Regions from separate parts of the Xenorhabdus budapestensis genome, predicted to be linked through region 2. Evidence: predicted binding sites of a transcription regulator. Region 2 holds the regulator's gene; each other region holds the start of a gene.
The links. The regulator CRP, encoded in region 2, controls carbon source genes, mostly activating them, when cyclic AMP is high. The targets are predictions, from matches to a motif close to ATGTGANNNNNNTCACAT.
Positions count from the first base shown of each region.

Region 1: gntK (gluconokinase) is a predicted target of CRP. The motif match lies at 1,711-1,728, and genes of this name have one in related genera.
Region 3: msrB (peptide-methionine (R)-S-oxide reductase MsrB) is a predicted target of CRP. The motif match lies at 2,477-2,494, and genes of this name have one in related genera.
Region 4: cytR (DNA-binding transcriptional regulator CytR) is a predicted target of CRP. The motif match lies at 2,381-2,398, and genes of this name have one in related genera.

Region 1 covers NZ_CP072455.1:3,893,782-3,897,991, forward strand. The annotation lists gene HGO23_RS17125 (hypothetical protein) at 1-300, opposite strand, end outside; gene gntR (gluconate operon transcriptional repressor GntR) at 679-1,674, shown strand; gene gntK (gluconokinase) at 1,896-2,432, shown strand; gene gntU (gluconate transporter) at 2,432-3,769, shown strand; gene HGO23_RS17145 (protein bax) at 3,874-4,210, opposite strand, start outside.
Region 2 covers NZ_CP072455.1:332,673-336,882, forward strand. The annotation lists gene yihA (ribosome biogenesis GTP-binding protein YihA/YsxC) at 1-186, opposite strand, end outside; gene ppiA (peptidylprolyl isomerase A) at 579-1,148, shown strand; gene HGO23_RS01360 (aminodeoxychorismate synthase component II) at 1,482-2,057, shown strand; gene crp (cAMP-activated global transcriptional regulator CRP) at 2,254-2,886, opposite strand; gene HGO23_RS01370 (phosphoribulokinase) at 3,291-4,160, opposite strand.
Region 3 covers NZ_CP072455.1:2,109,274-2,113,483, forward strand. The annotation lists gene alr (alanine racemase) at 1-182, shown strand, start outside; gene HGO23_RS09480 (D-hexose-6-phosphate mutarotase) at 276-1,151, opposite strand; gene gapA (glyceraldehyde-3-phosphate dehydrogenase) at 1,275-2,270, opposite strand; gene msrB (peptide-methionine (R)-S-oxide reductase MsrB) at 2,613-3,020, shown strand; gene HGO23_RS09495 (YeaC family protein) at 3,141-3,425, shown strand; gene pncA (bifunctional nicotinamidase/pyrazinamidase) at 3,563-4,198, opposite strand.
Region 4 covers NZ_CP072455.1:4,234,209-4,238,418, reverse strand. The annotation lists gene hslV (ATP-dependent protease subunit HslV) at 1-115, opposite strand, end outside; gene ftsN (cell division protein FtsN) at 244-1,092, opposite strand; gene cytR (DNA-binding transcriptional regulator CytR) at 1,168-2,193, opposite strand; gene priA (primosomal protein N') at 2,503-4,210, opposite strand, start outside.

The DNA of each region.
Region 1 (4,210 bases), 810 kb from region 2:
ATCAAATCCAAACTTAATACTATCTACAATAACATCCTGACGCAGATTCATATACCCATAACCGACACCAAATGGCTCAGGAAGATCATAGCCTTTGGCTCGAGCTTCATCCCCCCAAATCGGCAGAACACGAGATTCTGATTTTGCAGAGCGGGACAAACTACCATCGCTATTCGTTTGCGATACACCAGATTCAGTCATCGTCAATGAAAAAAGTGGGCGCTCATTTTCTGCATAACTGTATGAAGTTACGAGACAGAATGTAGCGGCTAACAATTTGCTAAAGTTAGTTAAGGTCATAATACACTCAAAGTAAAATGAAAGACTCGGCAGACTAGCATGAGCCACCTTGTGCACGATTATCCAAAAGTGCTTGAAATTAATAAGTTATAGAAAATATTTTAATGAGTGACTTTTGTATAAATAATTTCAGATTGATTTTTTTATTCTAATAATTTCTATATGTTCTCGATAAATTGACTGGATCTGAGTAAATAACTATTCCTGATATCTATATCAGAAAAAAATTTTATGGCAGTTGACGAATAAATGCAGTCTCTATGGAATGTGAGTCAGCCAGAATTTTTTGCTAAAAACCGTATTATTAGGGTGTCTAAATGTGTTAAAACCACACTTAATTAGCTTGCTCCTCCCAATATTGATTGCACCGCATTGAAAATGAAGAAAAAACGCGCCGTTTTACAAGATGTTGCAGACCTCGTTGGAGTCACAAAAATGACGGTCAGCCGTTTCTTACGTAATCCAAGTCAGGTTTCCGAAGCGTTAGGGGAGCGGATTGCTGCGGCTGTGGATCAACTGGGCTACATTCCTAATCGCGTGCCGGATATTCTCTCCAATTCCACCAGCCGGACAATCGGAGTGTTACTTCCTTCATTAACCAATCAGGTATTTGCCGAAGTTATCCGCGGTATTGAACATGTGACAGACCGTCATGGCTATCAGACTATGCTCGCGCATTATGGCTATTCAGCACAGAAAGAAGAAGAGCGTCTGCTCTCCCTGCTTTCCTATAATATTGATGGCCTGATCCTGGCCGAACGAACACATACTCCCAAAACCCTGAAAGTATTGGAAACCACTGGTATCCCTGTTGTAGAACTGATGGACAGTGTATCGCCCTGCCTTGATGTCGCCGTCGGTATCGATAATTTTGAAGCAGCACGTCAGATGACAGAATCCATGCTCAGACGTGGTTGCCAGAATATTGTCTATCTCGGTGCACGACAGGATGAAAGAACGTTGATCCGTTTGGAAGGATATGAAGTGGCAATGTGCAGTGCGGGATTACAACCAAGAAAAGTAATGACGCCGGCCAGTTCATCTTATTCATTGGGTGCCCGACTCTTACAGGAAACTTACCAGAAATATCCAGATGTTGACGGCCTGTTTTGTACCAATGACGATATCGCGATTGGAGCAATATTTGAATGTCAGCGTCAGGGGATCAAAGTACCAGGAGACATTGCTGTAGCCGGTTTCCATGGACATGATGTCGGTCAGGTAATGACCCCCAAGCTTGCCAGCGTACTGACTCCCCGTGACCAAATGGGACACAAGGCAGCAGAAGCATTGCTTGCACGCCTGAAGGGCGAAAAACTAGAACAAACCCTTATTGACGTTGGATTTACGCTTTCATTAGGTGAAAGTGTTTAATTTTTGTAGCTTAAAATGATATTTCCCCATCTTCAATTGCGATAGGCTTCACATTTTCCTTTCTTACCAATCTTGATTGATTGCTCACTTTCCTTTGCTGCTGATAATGTTGCTAATAGATAGTTACCGGTAACATTAAACGGATAATATTTCACAAAGAAAATATTGCAGTTCGATCACAAGGACGACCAAGTGACAAAATCTGCACAAAGGAGTTTGATATGAGCGATACCCGGCAGCCAAGCCATGTTTTTATATTGATGGGGGTATCCGGCAGCGGCAAATCTGCCGTTGCCAATGGTGTTGCCCATAAACTGGATACCGCATTTTTAGATGGAGATTTCCTTCATCCCCGCGCCAATATTAAGAAAATGGCAGAAGGCCATGCCTTGAATGACGATGATCGTCAACCGTGGCTAGAAGCGCTTAATGATGCCATTTTTGCCATGCAACGTACCAGTAACATCTCTTTGCTGGTGTGTTCAGCCCTGAAAAAACGCTACCGGGATATTCTGCGTAACGGTAACAAAAACTTGTCATTCCTGTATATGCAGGGGGATTTTGAATTAATTGAGAGCCGCCTGAAAGCACGTAAAGGACATTTTTTCAGACCACAAATGCTGATTTCCCAATTTGAGGCATTAGAAGAACCGACGAGTGATGAGAAAGATGTCCATTTTATTGATATCAAACCAGCTCTTGATGAAGTAATTAAAAACACAATTAAAATAATCCACCATATTACTGAGGAGCATTAATGAGTACATTAACGCTGGTGCTGACAGCTGTCGGCTCTGTTCTTCTGTTGCTGTTTTTGGTGATGAAAGCCCGAATACACGCCTTTATCGCCTTAATGTTGGTTTCAATGGGAGCTGGTATTTTTTCCGGGATGCCATTAGAAAAAATCGCTCAAACTATGCAAAACGGTATGTCAGGCACATTGGGCTTCCTTGCTATTGTAGTCGCACTAGGGGCCATGTTTGGCAAAATCCTGCATGAAACAGGCGCACTTGATCAAATAGCCGTGAAATTACTGGGTAGCTTTGGTGAAAACAGGGCTCATTATGCGCTAGGTATTGCCGGCCTTATCTGTGCATTACCACTGTTTTTTGATGTAGCGGTTGTACTGTTGATCGGCGTGGTTTTTGCTGTTACACGTCGAACTAGCGGTAATGTGGTAAAACTGGCAGTTCCACTGTTTGCCGGTGTGGCAGCGGCGGCTGCGTTTCTGGTTCCGGGGCCAACTCCAATGATGCTGGCTTCTCAAATGGGAGCAGATTTTGGCTGGATGATCCTGATTGGCCTGAGTGCAGCAATCCCCGGTATGTTACTGGCAGGCCCAATATATGGCAATTTCATCAGCAAATATGTCACTCTGGATTTACCCAAAGATTTGAGCACACCAAGCATTAGTAAGAACCAAATGCCTTCTTTTGCGTTCAGTCTGGCACTGGTGCTATTTCCATTAGTATTAGTTGGATTGAAAACCATTGGTGCCCGTTTTGTTGATAAACAATCTGTACTGTATCAGTGGCTGGAATTTATCGGTCATCCTTTCACCGCGATTTTAATTGCCTGTCTGGTGGCGATTTATGGCTTGGCAATTCGTCGCGGCATGAGCAAAGAAAAAGTAATGGATGTCTGCTCTGCGGCAATCCAACCAGCGGGAATTATCTTACTGGTCACAGGTGCGGGTGGTGTCTTCAAGCAAGTGTTGATTGATTCCGGTGTAGGGCCTGCGTTGGGTAACGCATTGATTGGTATCGGCCTGCCAATCGCATTGGCATGTTTTATTCTGGCAGGTGCTGTACGTGTAATACAAGGCTCAGCCACTGTTGCCTGCCTGACCACTGTCGGCCTGATACTGCCTGTTATCGGTGAACTCGGCTATTCCGGTGCACAAATGGCAGCACTCTCTGTATGTATCGCTGGTGGCTCATTGATCTTCAGCCATGTCAATGATTCTGGTTTCTGGTTGTTCGGTAAATTTACTGGGGCAACAGAAGGACAAACCTTAAAAACATGGACAATCATGGAAACTATTTTAGGTACAACAGGAGCAATTGTCGGCATGATCTATTTCGCGATGTTATGATGTTCTAACGGTTTTTAGACTATCATTATAAAAAATAATCCACATTGTAATTAATACAGTGTGGATTATTGAAAAGTGACCATATTACTCATATTTATTGGCAATCACTTCCCGTATTCCTGTACTTGTGAAATCAATTCCTTATTGCCATTAAATACCTTATGTAAATAACGATTATAGCCAGCACCTAATTCGGAATAACCTTTAAGATGATCGATCAGTTTGCTGGTATTAAGTGGCACTTGTGCTATTCTCTGCCTTACACGTGAAGTACGCAGTGACTCATAAGCACGATGCGTATTCATATTTTTCATATAGGCGACGACAGAGTCTTCAATCGAATCATAAACTGAATAACCTTTAATTTTCCCTTTAGCCTTGCCGCATGAGCGACAACGCATTCCAAACAGGTTATTGTTTTTCTGCGCAAGTTCTGATGTT
Region 2 (4,210 bases):
TCCGGGAGTTTTACTGGTACGGGCAAGGCTCTTTTGCTGGGTCAGTGCATTCAGCGCACTGGATTTACCGGCATTTGACCGACCGGCAAACGCGACCTCAATGCCTACATCTTGAGGCAGGTGGCGAATGTCAGGTGCACTCGTGACAAAGTGGGTCGTATGATAGTTGTAGCTTTTGATGGTCAAAATGGTTATCTCCCTGCGGAATATACGAAAAAACAGCGCAGTGATTATACCGAGAGCAACGGCTTGTGGACAGGTGTAACTTTATTGTGGTGTTTCTATTTCGACATATTTTGGTTTTTTGATTGAAATTATTTTTGCCTAACGTGACAAAGAATATTCTGCAATTTTTTCCTGCCTAAATATGTACGAAAGCATACCAAGATAGACGCTATTCCAAAAATAAACTCTGCCCAGAATATGAGAATATAATATTTACTTAGATAGATATTCTTCAGCAAAACTCATAATTACTCGTAAAAGTTGGTAAATCTTTGCAACTTAGCGCTATAGGGAATTACACTTAATGAGTTTTATGGGTTTTGTTATTGACCTCAAGAATAAAGGAACCATCAATGTTTAAACATATTTTTGTGTCGCTTATGACGGCATGTGCTATCAGTGTAATGTCTGCTCCAGCATTGGCTGCCGAAACTCACGTGAAGCTGGTGACATCAGCAGGTGAAATAGAGCTTGAACTGGATAGCAATAAGGCACCGATTACCACAAAGAATTTCGTTGAGTATGTGAATGAGGGTTTTTATAACAATACGATTTTCCATCGCGTCATTCCCGGTTTCATGATTCAGGGAGGGGGCTTTACAAAAGATATGAAACAGAAAGTAACCAAAGCTCCAATCAAAAATGAAGCCGATAATGGATTACGTAACTTGCGTGGAACAATTGCGATGGCGCGCACCGCAGATAAGGATAGTGCAACCAGTCAGTTTTTCATTAATGTGACTGATAATGCTTTTCTTGACCACGGTCAGCGTGATTTTGGCTATGCCGTCTTTGGTAAGGTAGTGAAAGGGATGGATGTGGTTGACAAAATTTCTCAGGTCAAAACAGAAAATGTTGGGCCTTACCAAAATGTTCCTGTGAAACCGATTGTGATCCTTTCTGCAAAGGTTGTTTCCCAATAACCTTGATGAGAAAACCACGTTTTTTGGCCTGAAAGATAGAGAATGAGACGGTATTTGCCTATTATTACACCTTTTTTGAAGTTTCAGAGTTTTTAAAGTGCCGTCTCCCTCTCTCATTCCTCTATCGTTTTCGCACGAAAAAAACCGCACTATGAATATATGCCGCTATCTGGCGGTAACTCCTGCCCCTATTTTAAAAATGCCTATGTGGTATGATGAGTGTCCCGCTACCGTTGGTGCTGCTTTACCTAATTTTACCGTGATACAGAACGCATAATGTCCAATAGGACAACGCAATATATAAAACTATAAAAATCAGTAGGATGAACTCCTATGTTATTAATAATAGATAACTACGACTCTTTTACATTCAATTTATATCAATATTTTTGTGAGTTGGGGACGAATGTTTTAGTTAAGCGTAATGATGAATTACAGCTTGAAGATATCGAGAAATTGGCACCGACTCATTTAGTGATCTCTCCGGGACCTTGTACACCAGATGAATCAGGGATCTCGCTGGAAGCCATTTCACACTTTGCCGGGAAATTGCCAATTCTGGGGGTGTGTCTCGGACATCAGGCGATTGGTCAGGCTTTTGGCGCGAGTGTTGTTAAAGCCCGTGAGGTAATGCACGGAAAAACCTGTTTAATTCACCATAACCAACAAGGTGTATTTAGGGGATTGAATCGTCCGCTGACTGTTACCCGTTACCACTCTTTGGTCATCGCCGCAGAAACGTTACCTGCATCCTTTGAAGTTACGGCATGGAGCCAGCATGATGGTAATGTGGATGAGATAATGGGAATACGCCACCGAACCCTCCCCTTGGAAGGCGTGCAGTTCCATCCGGAAAGCATCCTGAGTGAACAAGGGCATGAACTGCTGAATAATTTTCTTAAGTATTAACGAAGAACGATTTAATCCCTCTTTTTGGCGGTTGTTTACGGCCATTTTTTACGAAGCAGCTGTGGGCAGTTTATATCACTAATTTATGCGCCAGCGGGTTTCATTTTTTTAAGGGATGAGAAAAGCTGAAGGATGGAAAGCAAAAAGCCAGTGCTCTATGGGCTGCACTGGCCTAATTCAAGCGCAATTTCAGGAACTAGCGGGTTCCATAAACGACAATCGTTTTGCCGTGCGCAGAGATCAGGTTTTGATCTTCCAGCATTTTCAGAATGCGGCCGACTGTTTCACGGGAACATCCGACAATCTGCCCAATTTCCTGACGTGTAATTTTGATTTGCATACCATCAGGATGGGTCATTGCATCAGGCTGTTTGGCAAGATTGAGCAATGTCTGTGCAATGCGACCTGTCACATCCAGGAATGCCAGGTTTCCAACTTTTTCCGATGTTGTTTGTAAGCGGCTTGCCATTTGAGCGGATAAACGCATCAGAATATCGGGATTAACCTGAATTAACTGGCGAAATTTCTTATAGGAAATTTCAGCTACTTCACAGGCGCTCTTAGCTCGCACCCATGCAGTACGCTCTTGCCCTTCTTCAAACAATCCAAGCTCACCAATAAAATCCCCCTGATTTAAATAAGAAAGGATCATTTCTTTACCTTCTTCATCTTTTATTAGAACAGCAACTGAACCTTTAACAATGTAGTAAAGCGTTTCTGCTTTCTCGCCTTGATGAATAAGCGTGCTCTTGGATGGATATTTGTGAATATGGCAGTGTGACAAAAACCATTCAAGAGTAGGGTCTGTTTGTGGCTTGCCGAGAACCATTCGCTTTATCCTCTGTTGTTATTTCTGCCTTTATGTTCTGAGAAACTGACAGTTTCTCATCAGGCTGGCTTTATAAAGTCAATAGATTAACATATTAACTTGCTGAAAAACTGACAAGTAAGAATTTTATATAGGCTTATAAGGAGGCTAACATATCGGTGTAGTCAGCCAGATCCATAAAACCTGCCAGTTTCGCTTGTAACTCTGTTTGTAACACAGGAAAGCGTTTCTGTCTTCTCCTGTATCGCTTCAGCATATAAAACCAGTTAACAAATTACCAGAAAACTGTTTGCAGAACCTCATTTACTACATTTTTATTTATAAATGGGTGAATAGTTGATGTTTTGTCACAGGTAACATTATTTTTTGTTACCTGTGTTATTGATAATTAACTTGTGCTTAATTCAGGAAATTTTTTTGCCTTCCAATAATTGTTGAACTAACGGAGCCATAATTAACTCCATTGCCAGTCCCATTTTTCCACCCGGAACGACGATAGTATTTATGCTGGAGATAAACGAACCCTGAAGCATGGCCAGTAAATACGGGAAATCGATTTGGCTCAGACCACGGAAGCGGATGACGATAAAACTTTCGTCTAAAGAAGGAATGGCTTTGGCGGAGAAGGGGTTGGAAGTATCAACAGTAGGAACGCGTTGAAAGTTGATGTGAGTGCGGGAAAACTGTGGCGTAATATAGCGAATATAATCATCCATTGAACGAACCATGGAATCCATAACCGCTTCCCTTGAATGCCCGCGTTCACTGGTATCGCGAATGAGCTTTTGTATCCATTCAAGGTTGACGATGGGAACAACACCAATCAGTAGATCAACTAATTCGGCGACATTGTATTGCGGAGTAACAACACCACCATGTAACCCTTCATAAAACAGCATATCGGTGTTTGATGGCAGCGATTCCCAGGGTGTGAATGTCCCCGGTACTTGGTTATAGGGAACCGCTTCATCATAAGTATGCAGATATTTCCGCCAGCGGCCAGTACCTGTTTCCCCATATTCAAAGAATGTCTTCTCCAGCATATGGAAATCATTGGCTTCTGGCCCGAAATAACTGATGTGCCTGCCTTGTTCTTTCGCTTTACGTATTTCTGCGTCCATTTCAGGGCGGGTATAACGGTGGAAACTATCCCCTTCAATAAGTGCGGCAGTGATGCCGAGTTGTTGGAAAATCTTGCGAAATGCCACACTGGTGGTGGTTGTTCCGGCTCCGCTAGAGCCGGTTATGGCGATGACAGGGTGTTTGGAAGACATAAGAACAGACTCCTTATCATTAAAAAGTTGGGATGATCTTTCTCGTAATC
Region 3 (4,210 bases), 1.8 Mb from region 2:
GTGCTATATCAATGGACATGATGTCGGTTGATCTGACTCCATGCCCACTGGCAACAATTGGCAGTTCAGTCGAATTATGGGGTGAAAAATTACCGGTGGATGAAGTCGCAGAGTCAGCCGGAACGATTGGTTATGAACTGCTATGTGCTTTGGCCAGACGTGTCCCGGTCGTTGTAGAGTAGCATCAGTTTTTAGACAGGCATTTGTTCGTGCAGAGTTTTGTGCGAAGTTCTGTACGGAATAAATGCCTGTTCAGAACCCACACATTACCAGACTCAACTTTTATTTTGGCGGCAACGAATAACGGTAGCAAGTCTGCCTGGAGAACCATTTTTAGAAGGTTGAGGGGTGTTGATACGTGCAGTTTCAACGCAGGCAATGTTCTTATAGCCTTCCTTACTGATATCTTGCATGCTACTCGCTAGCTCAGCACCGGGATTCCAGCAGACTACATCACTATGGTGATAATGGTGAATTTCAATGGTACGTTTCCATAACTCATCCCTAATCAGACTGAAATTCTCTGGCTCTGTATAAATGCGATCCGTTCTTCCTTGGAAGCGCAAGTCTTCATTAGTGTATTGCTCTCTGTTTGTAACAGTATCAATAAAGTGATTACCTAACCCGCTGACCCGGATTTGATTGATGTTACTGATATTGAAGTAAGAGTGTAGGGCACAAGTGACTTGATAATCTCCGTGAGATTCCAGCTCTATTTCGCAAGTCTTCCCCAATTTAAAACGGGCAATAAGTGTGAATTCATGTGACCACAATTGTTTTGTGTATGCGCTATCTTGTAGTGTGAACATCAAAATCACACCATTCTCATTTTCATGATGAGCTTTGAATTCCCACGGTAATATCCGGGCAAAACCATGACTTGGTGTGCCCAGAGAGCCAAACCAAGGCCAACAGATGGGGATACCACCACGAATGGCTGTACCCTCGCGGAGTTTTGTATTATTGCTTAACCATAATACAGGTTTTTCACCGCAGGGTTGCCATGCCATAAGATGAGCGCCCTGGATACTGATTGCACCCCGGATTTTGGGATGAGAAATCACAATCAGCGGGAATTCATCAATATTCCTTTGACTGATATAAGGAGATATTTGTTTTACAATCGGTAATGAGAAAATTTTATCAAGCATCTACATGACCTTATATAAACCTGAATTGGATAATTGGTGAAGGCAAGGATAGCTTATTGCGGAAGAGAGGGGAAATAAAGCCACCTGTAAAGGTGGCTTATTAAACAACCGTTGAAAGTTCAATTAGTTAGAGATATGAGCAATCAGATCCAGAACTTTGTTAGAGTAACCAGTTTCGTTGTCATACCAAGAAACCAGTTTTACGAAGTTGTCGTTCAGAGCGATACCCGCTTTTGCATCGAACACAGAGGTCAGTTTTTCGCCATTGAAATCGGTAGAAACAACATCATCTTCAGTATAGCCCAGAATGCCTTTCAGTTCGCCTTCAGCCGCTTCTTTGATTGCTTCACAGATTTCTTTATAAGTCGCTGGTTTTTCCAGACGTGCAGTCAGGTCAACAACAGAAACGTTAGGAGTAGGTACACGGAAAGACATACCGGTTAGTTTGCCGTTCAGTTCTGGAATAACTTTACCTACTGCTTTTGCAGCACCGGTAGATGATGGAATGATGTTTTGTGCCGCACCACGGCCACCACGCCAGTCTTTTGCAGAAGGGCCATCAACCGTTTTCTGAGTCGCAGTTGTTGCGTGAACAGTTGTCATCAAACCTTCAACGATACCAAATTTATCATTGATAACTTTAGCTAGCGGGGCAAGGCAGTTGGTTGTGCAGGATGCGTTGGAAACGATGTCCTGGCCTGCATAGGCATTGTGATTGACACCCATAACAAACATTGGAGTGCTGTCTTTAGATGGGCCAGTCAGAACAACTTTTTTCGCGCCAGCAGTGATGTGCTTACGTGCAGTTTCGTCAGTCAGGAAAATGCCGGTTGCTTCAGCAACAACATCAACACCTACTTCGTCCCACTTCAGGTTAGCTGGATCTCTTTCAGATGTAACGCGGATGGTTTTGCCGTTAACAACCAGATGACCGTCTTTAACTTCAACAGTGCCGTTGAAGCGGCCGTGGGTTGAATCATATTTCAGCATGTAAGCCATGTAATCTGCATCTAACAGGTCATTGATTGCAACGATTTCAATGTCAGAACGCTCTTGTGCAGCACGGAAAACAATACGGCCAATACGACCAAAACCGTTAATACCTACTTTGATAGTCATAGTATTCCACCAGCTATTTTTTAGTGAATTAAAAGTTATTTCTAAAGTTACCAAAATCTTGTCAGTCGTCAAGCGGAATCGTGTCAACAATTGAAAAAGATCAATTTAGAAACCACTATCTGAATGCTCGCTATTCAACCGTAACAAGCTCTACGCCCATCATTATCGGGGTATAAAGAGATATTTAAAGTTATCATTGGTTAGATATGTGAGACTTATCACAATTAGTAAAGTAAATCATTATGTTGAATGCGTTAGAATGCCTTTTAACATTCTAATATTTGCTTTTTGTTGTTTTCGGTGTTTTTTAATTGAAAATATTGGCCTCAAAAGGTGGTTTCCATGGCTAAAAATATCTCCGTTTCTCTGGAGCAGCTTAGTGAAATGCAGCGTTATGTCACGCAGGAAGCAGGTACTGAGCCGCCATTTTCAGGAAAACTGTTGCACAACAAAAAAAGTGGCATTTATCATTGTTTGTGTTGTCATCAGCCATTATTTTTTTCTGATACTAAGTTTGATTCTGGATGTGGATGGCCAAGTTTTTACCAGCCAATCAATGATAAATCCATCAAATATATTGATGATTACTCCCATAATATGCATCGAATAGAAGTGCGTTGCAGTCATTGTCAGGCACATTTAGGGCATGTTTTCCCTGATGGCCCTAAACCTACCGGAGAGCGCTTTTGTATTAATTCGGTTGCCTTATGGTTTATTGATAAGGAAACAGGAGAAGAAACAGCAGGTTAATATCATGACTCCGGGTGTTTTTTAACAAATGCAAGTGTTTTTAAATAAATATAAGCAAAATGAATTGGTAACTAAATTAGAATCGATTCAGCTAAAATATGTAGCCGTAAGGAAATGTCGATGAAGTTGGATGATTTACTCTCTGCCATGACACCTGAGATTTATCAACGATTAGTTCAGGCTGTTGAATTGGGCAAATGGCAAGATGGCGTTCCATTAACACCAGAGCAGAAAGAACATAGTTTGCAAATGGTGATGCTTTGGCAAGCCAGGCATAATCATGATCCTGAACATATGACGATTGGCACGGATGGCCAAATTACGATAAAAAGCAAGCAAGAACTGAAGGCTATATTCCAATCAGAAATGGTTGCTAAGTTAAAACCTCAGTCAGAAGAAGAATGAGCCAAAAAGCTAAAATAATAACCTCGCTCTTTTTAATGAGTCTGCAATAAAAAGACGAGGTTGATTTCAGGTATATTCAGAAAAATTTATAGCAACCTATAGGTTAAGATAATTTTTTCTTTTTCATACGAAATAACTTAAAAAAGCGTTGTTATTTCATTCAATGAAGTTAACTTGGCACCTTTGGCTGTCATTTCTTCAATGGCTCGTTGGCTGTCATCCGCTTGAATATTGACTCCACGGCAACCCTCAACGATCACGTAAGTTTCATACCCATGTGCTAAAGCATCTAAGACCGTAAATTTTACGCAGTAATCAGTGGCAATTCCCAGAATCAACAGGCGATTGATATGTTGCTCTGATAGCCAACCATGTAGTCTGGTAGCATTTTTATGATCGTTATCAAAGAATGCGCTATAGCTATCTATTTGCGAATTTTCGCCTTTACGAAAAATTTTCTGGATAGCAGACTGATTCAGCGCTGGATGGAAGTCTGCACCCAATTGTCCCTGTACACAATGCACAGGCCACCATATCTGAGGGATACCATTTAGTTCCCCCAACTCACCGACAAGCTGACCAGAATTGACGGCAAAACTCATGTGATCGGATGGATGCCAATCCTGCGTTGCGATAATGGTGATGTTGTGTTGCTGACACAATTCAATAGCTTTATTTGCCATTTCGATAACTTCTTCGCTTTCCTTGACCGCCAGAGTACCACTTGTGCAGAAGTCATTTTGTAGATCGATAAGTAATAATGCGGTTTTCATTATATTCCTCGA
Region 4 (4,210 bases), 460 kb from region 2:
AAAGGCGGCGTACCTTACGGACATTGCCTTTCATAACGGTATGACCCATTGTTGCTTGTCCATCACCACCGATGATGACTTGGCCATTACGGCGAACACTTACGATTGTAGTCACGAGTTAGCCCCTGGTTACAAAATAGAAGATGGCACACACGGTACTTTGGCTGACAAGGCCACGATTATTTATCAAAAGCACCGTATGTTCGTTATTAGAGATCAAGATGGGGGGAATTTTTTGATTTTTCAACCCCCAGCAGGCCGGAGAATACAGTTGGAGATCCCTGTATTGGCAACGCGATTGCGCATTTTTTCCGCACTATCTTTGCTCTTATACGGCCCCAGTACAACCCGATTCCAATTGTCTTTTGTTGTAATCTTACTCTCAATACCGACCAACGCGAGGCTGGCACGGATGGACTCTGCCTGCTCTATAGTGCGGAATGAGCCACATTGTAACATTAATCTGGGTTCATTTAGCTTTGTCTTTGGTTTACTAGTCTCATTGGATGTTTGAGATTGAGGTGTTTGAGCCTGAGGTGATTGAAATTGCACCGATGGCTTATTTTCCTGTTGAAGCACAGAATTTTGCTGTGGTGTATATTCTGACGATGGTTTTTGTGCCGGTGGACTCACAAGGACACGTGAGCGAGGAACTGGCTCACTGTTATATGGTACTTCAGCCAATTGTGTTGGAGGCTGGCGCATATCTGCTTGCATTTGCTCAAGTAACTGGCGCTGTTCTGGCGTCAATTCCGTTTGCCTGTTGTTCTGTTGGTTGGGTGTTGAAGAGGGTTCCTGCATTGATGGCAGTCCAACAGGTCGGTTTTCCAGCTCCTTGATATAACTCCAGCGTTCTTCTGGTTTTGGCGGCAGACCATGGCCTTTAGGCTGGTGAGTGATTGGTGGTGTACTTTGTACACTTTCGTTTTTAGTATGTACGATGAAATAAAGTCCACCAATGAATGTGACCACCAAAGCGACGGCAATAGCTAATGTCGTTTTAGGTAGCCCTTGAGCCTGATTTTTTTTCTTACCAGTACCTTTCCGACGGGGATTGGAATGCCCGCGACTCACATAATCTCGTTGTGCCACTGTGTTTAATTCGCTGAGTTATTTAAAAAAATTAAGGAGTAGATACCTAATGTTACTGAACATGTGGTTATTTGCCTAGCTTTTAGGCGAACAAGTACTCTCACGAATAAGCAATTCTGCATCTAATAATCGTGAACCTTTCGAAACCATACGGCCCTGTAGCTGTTCCAGCAACAAAAGCATTGAGTTATGCCCAATTTCATAACATGGCTGTGCCACAGTTGTCAGAGGTGGTGCGCTGTATTGAGCCATGTTGATATTATCAAAACCAACAATGGACAGGTCTTCTGGTAATTTTAATCCCATTTTTTTAGCTTGCCACATTGCACCAATTGCTATGACATCACTATGGCAGAAAATAGCGCTGGGAGGTTCCGGCAGGGTAAGCAGGATTTCTGCTGATTCAGCGCCACTTTCATGGGTGAAGTCACCTTTAACTATATATTCATCACGGATAGGGATGCTGGTACGACGTAATGCCTGAATATAACCCTGAAGCCGATATTGGCACAGTGGCATTGTGTCTGGCCCAGTAATACAGGCAATGCGTTTGTGCCCGATTTTTTGCAGGTGATGGGTGGCATTGAAAGCGGAGGTCAGATTATCGATATGGACAGTAGGAAGCCCTAGTTCAGGTGCAAATTCATTAGCCATCACCATGGGAGGCATATTTTTCTGCTCTTCTTTAGAGACATCGAAAGGAACATTTGAGCCAAGTAATATCATGCCGTCAATACGTTTGGTAATCAGCAGATTGATAAAAGCATGTTCTTGCTGTTGTTGATGTTTACAGTCACCAATCAGAACCAGATAACCATGTTTTGCCGCAGTTTCTTCAATGCCGCGGATACTTTCATTGAAGAAAGGATCGCTGATATTGGGAACGATAACCAGGATGGCTCTGGACTCATTTCGCCTCAAATTTTTGGCGAGATTATGCGGATAGTAACCCACTTCCAGTACGGCATTTTCGACTTTCTGACGGGTGTGCGAAGAAACTTTATCAGGATTCATAAGTGTTCTTGATACAGTTGCGGTAGAAACACCCGCTACTTTGGCGACATCTTTCATTGTCGCTAATGCGCAATTCTTTTTTTCCATAGTTCACTCCTCATGTTCTACAGGTAGCGAAACGATTGCTATCCGAAATGAAAGTAAAAAAAACGAAAGTAAAAAAACGCCAGTCATTCCTGTGGGGATACACTGGCGGCTCGTTTTCTACAGTCATATTAATAAATCCATTTTAAACCGATTAATAGTTCAACCCGTTACTTTGTTTACATAAAAAATGTGACATGCATCATTTATTAGAGCTACTTCGCAAATTAAGGAAATAATTGTCACTGTTTTTTCATAGACTTCTGCTCAATTTGGAGTTTTTACTGCAATAAACAATTGTCTGTTTTTTTATCAACCTTCTGTGGGGTCAACATCAATATTCCATTTTACTTTACGTGCTTGTGGCAATGCGGTGATGTGTGGATAGAGCTCTGTCATCATTTTCTGTAGAAAAATGCGCGAAGGGTGTTGCACCAGTAGTTGCCAGCGATATCGGCCACCCCGTTTGGCCTGTAATGCAGGAACCGGACCCATAATCCATACGTGTTCATCATGTCGTGGATGATGTTCAAACAGTTGGCGCATTTGTTGTAAAAAAGCAGGAGCCTGCTGATTATCGTGATCTTCCGACCGTAGCATGATATGGCTGACAAAAGGGGGTAGAAGTACTTGCTGGCGCTCTTCCATTGCCTGCTGAGCAAATGCGTCATAGCCTTTCTCCAGCAACACCTGTAAAAGTGGATGTTCTGGATGGTGGGTCTGAAGTACAACCTCTCCACGTTTGCCGGCCCGTCCTGCCCGACCGGAGACTTGAGTATACAATTGCGCGAACCGTTCAGCCGCACGGAAATCGGCAGAAAACAGGGCACCATCAACATCCAATAAAGCGACTAGTGTGACATCAGGAAAATGGTGGCCTTTTGCCAACATTTGAGTGCCGATCAAAATACGGGCACCACCCTGATGAATATCGGCGAGTTGCTGTTCCATTGCTCCTTTGCGGCTGGTGGTGTCTCTGTCGATACGGGTAACCGGAATGTTGGGAAACAGTTGAGTGATACCATCTTCAAGTTGCTCAGTACCCAGCCCCACAGGGATCAGATGTGTCGTTCCGCATTGGGGGCATTGACGAGGAATGGGTCGCTGGCTATCACAGTGATGGCAGCGCAGATAGCGATGATTCTGATGCAGGGTATAGTAGTGATCACAACGCTGGCATTCTGCTATCCAGCCACATTCATGGCAAAGCAGGGCAGGAGAATAACCACGGCGGTTCAGAAATAGGATGACCTGATTATCTGCTTTCAAATGTTCGCCAATGCGGTTAATGAGAGGCTGAGATAAACCGACGGTCAGCGGTAATCCTTTCATATCCAACAGGTGTTGGATTGCTGGCAGGGCATGACCGGCCCGTTTCGTCAAAGTAAGTTGTCTGTATTTTCCATGTCTTACATTGAATAGTGTTTCCAGTGCCGGTGTTGCTGTTCCCAGAATGATAGGAATTCCCTCTTTTTTGGCGCGGAAGACTGCCAGATCACGAGCGTGATAGCGCCAGCCATCTTGTTGCTTATAAGAATTATCATGTTCTTCATCAATGATGATGACACCTAAGTGAGCGAAAGGAGTGAACAGCGCCGAACGTGTACCGATGACAATGGCGTTTTCCCTTTGTTTTGCCCTTAACCATACCGATAACCGTTCACTGTCATTTAAGGCTGAATGCAGAACATCAACAGGTGCGTTGAAACGCTCTCTGAACCTGCGGATAGTTTGGGGAGTAAGACCAATCTCGGGGACTAAGATCAGCGCTTGTTTTCCCTGTGTCAAAATGTTTTCTAGGACACTCAGGTACACTTCGGTTTTGCCTGAGCCAGTGATGCCGGCAAGTAACCAGGGAGAAAAAGTCTGATCTTCTGCGCGAACGGCTCCAACTGCGGCGGCTTGCTCTGTATTGAGTTTTAGCCGTTCACCGATGATCCGAAAATGTTTATGCCAATTTTCAGTTTCCGGTTGTACCGGATGTAAATCAATTAATCCCTTTTTTTTCAGTGACTGTAGT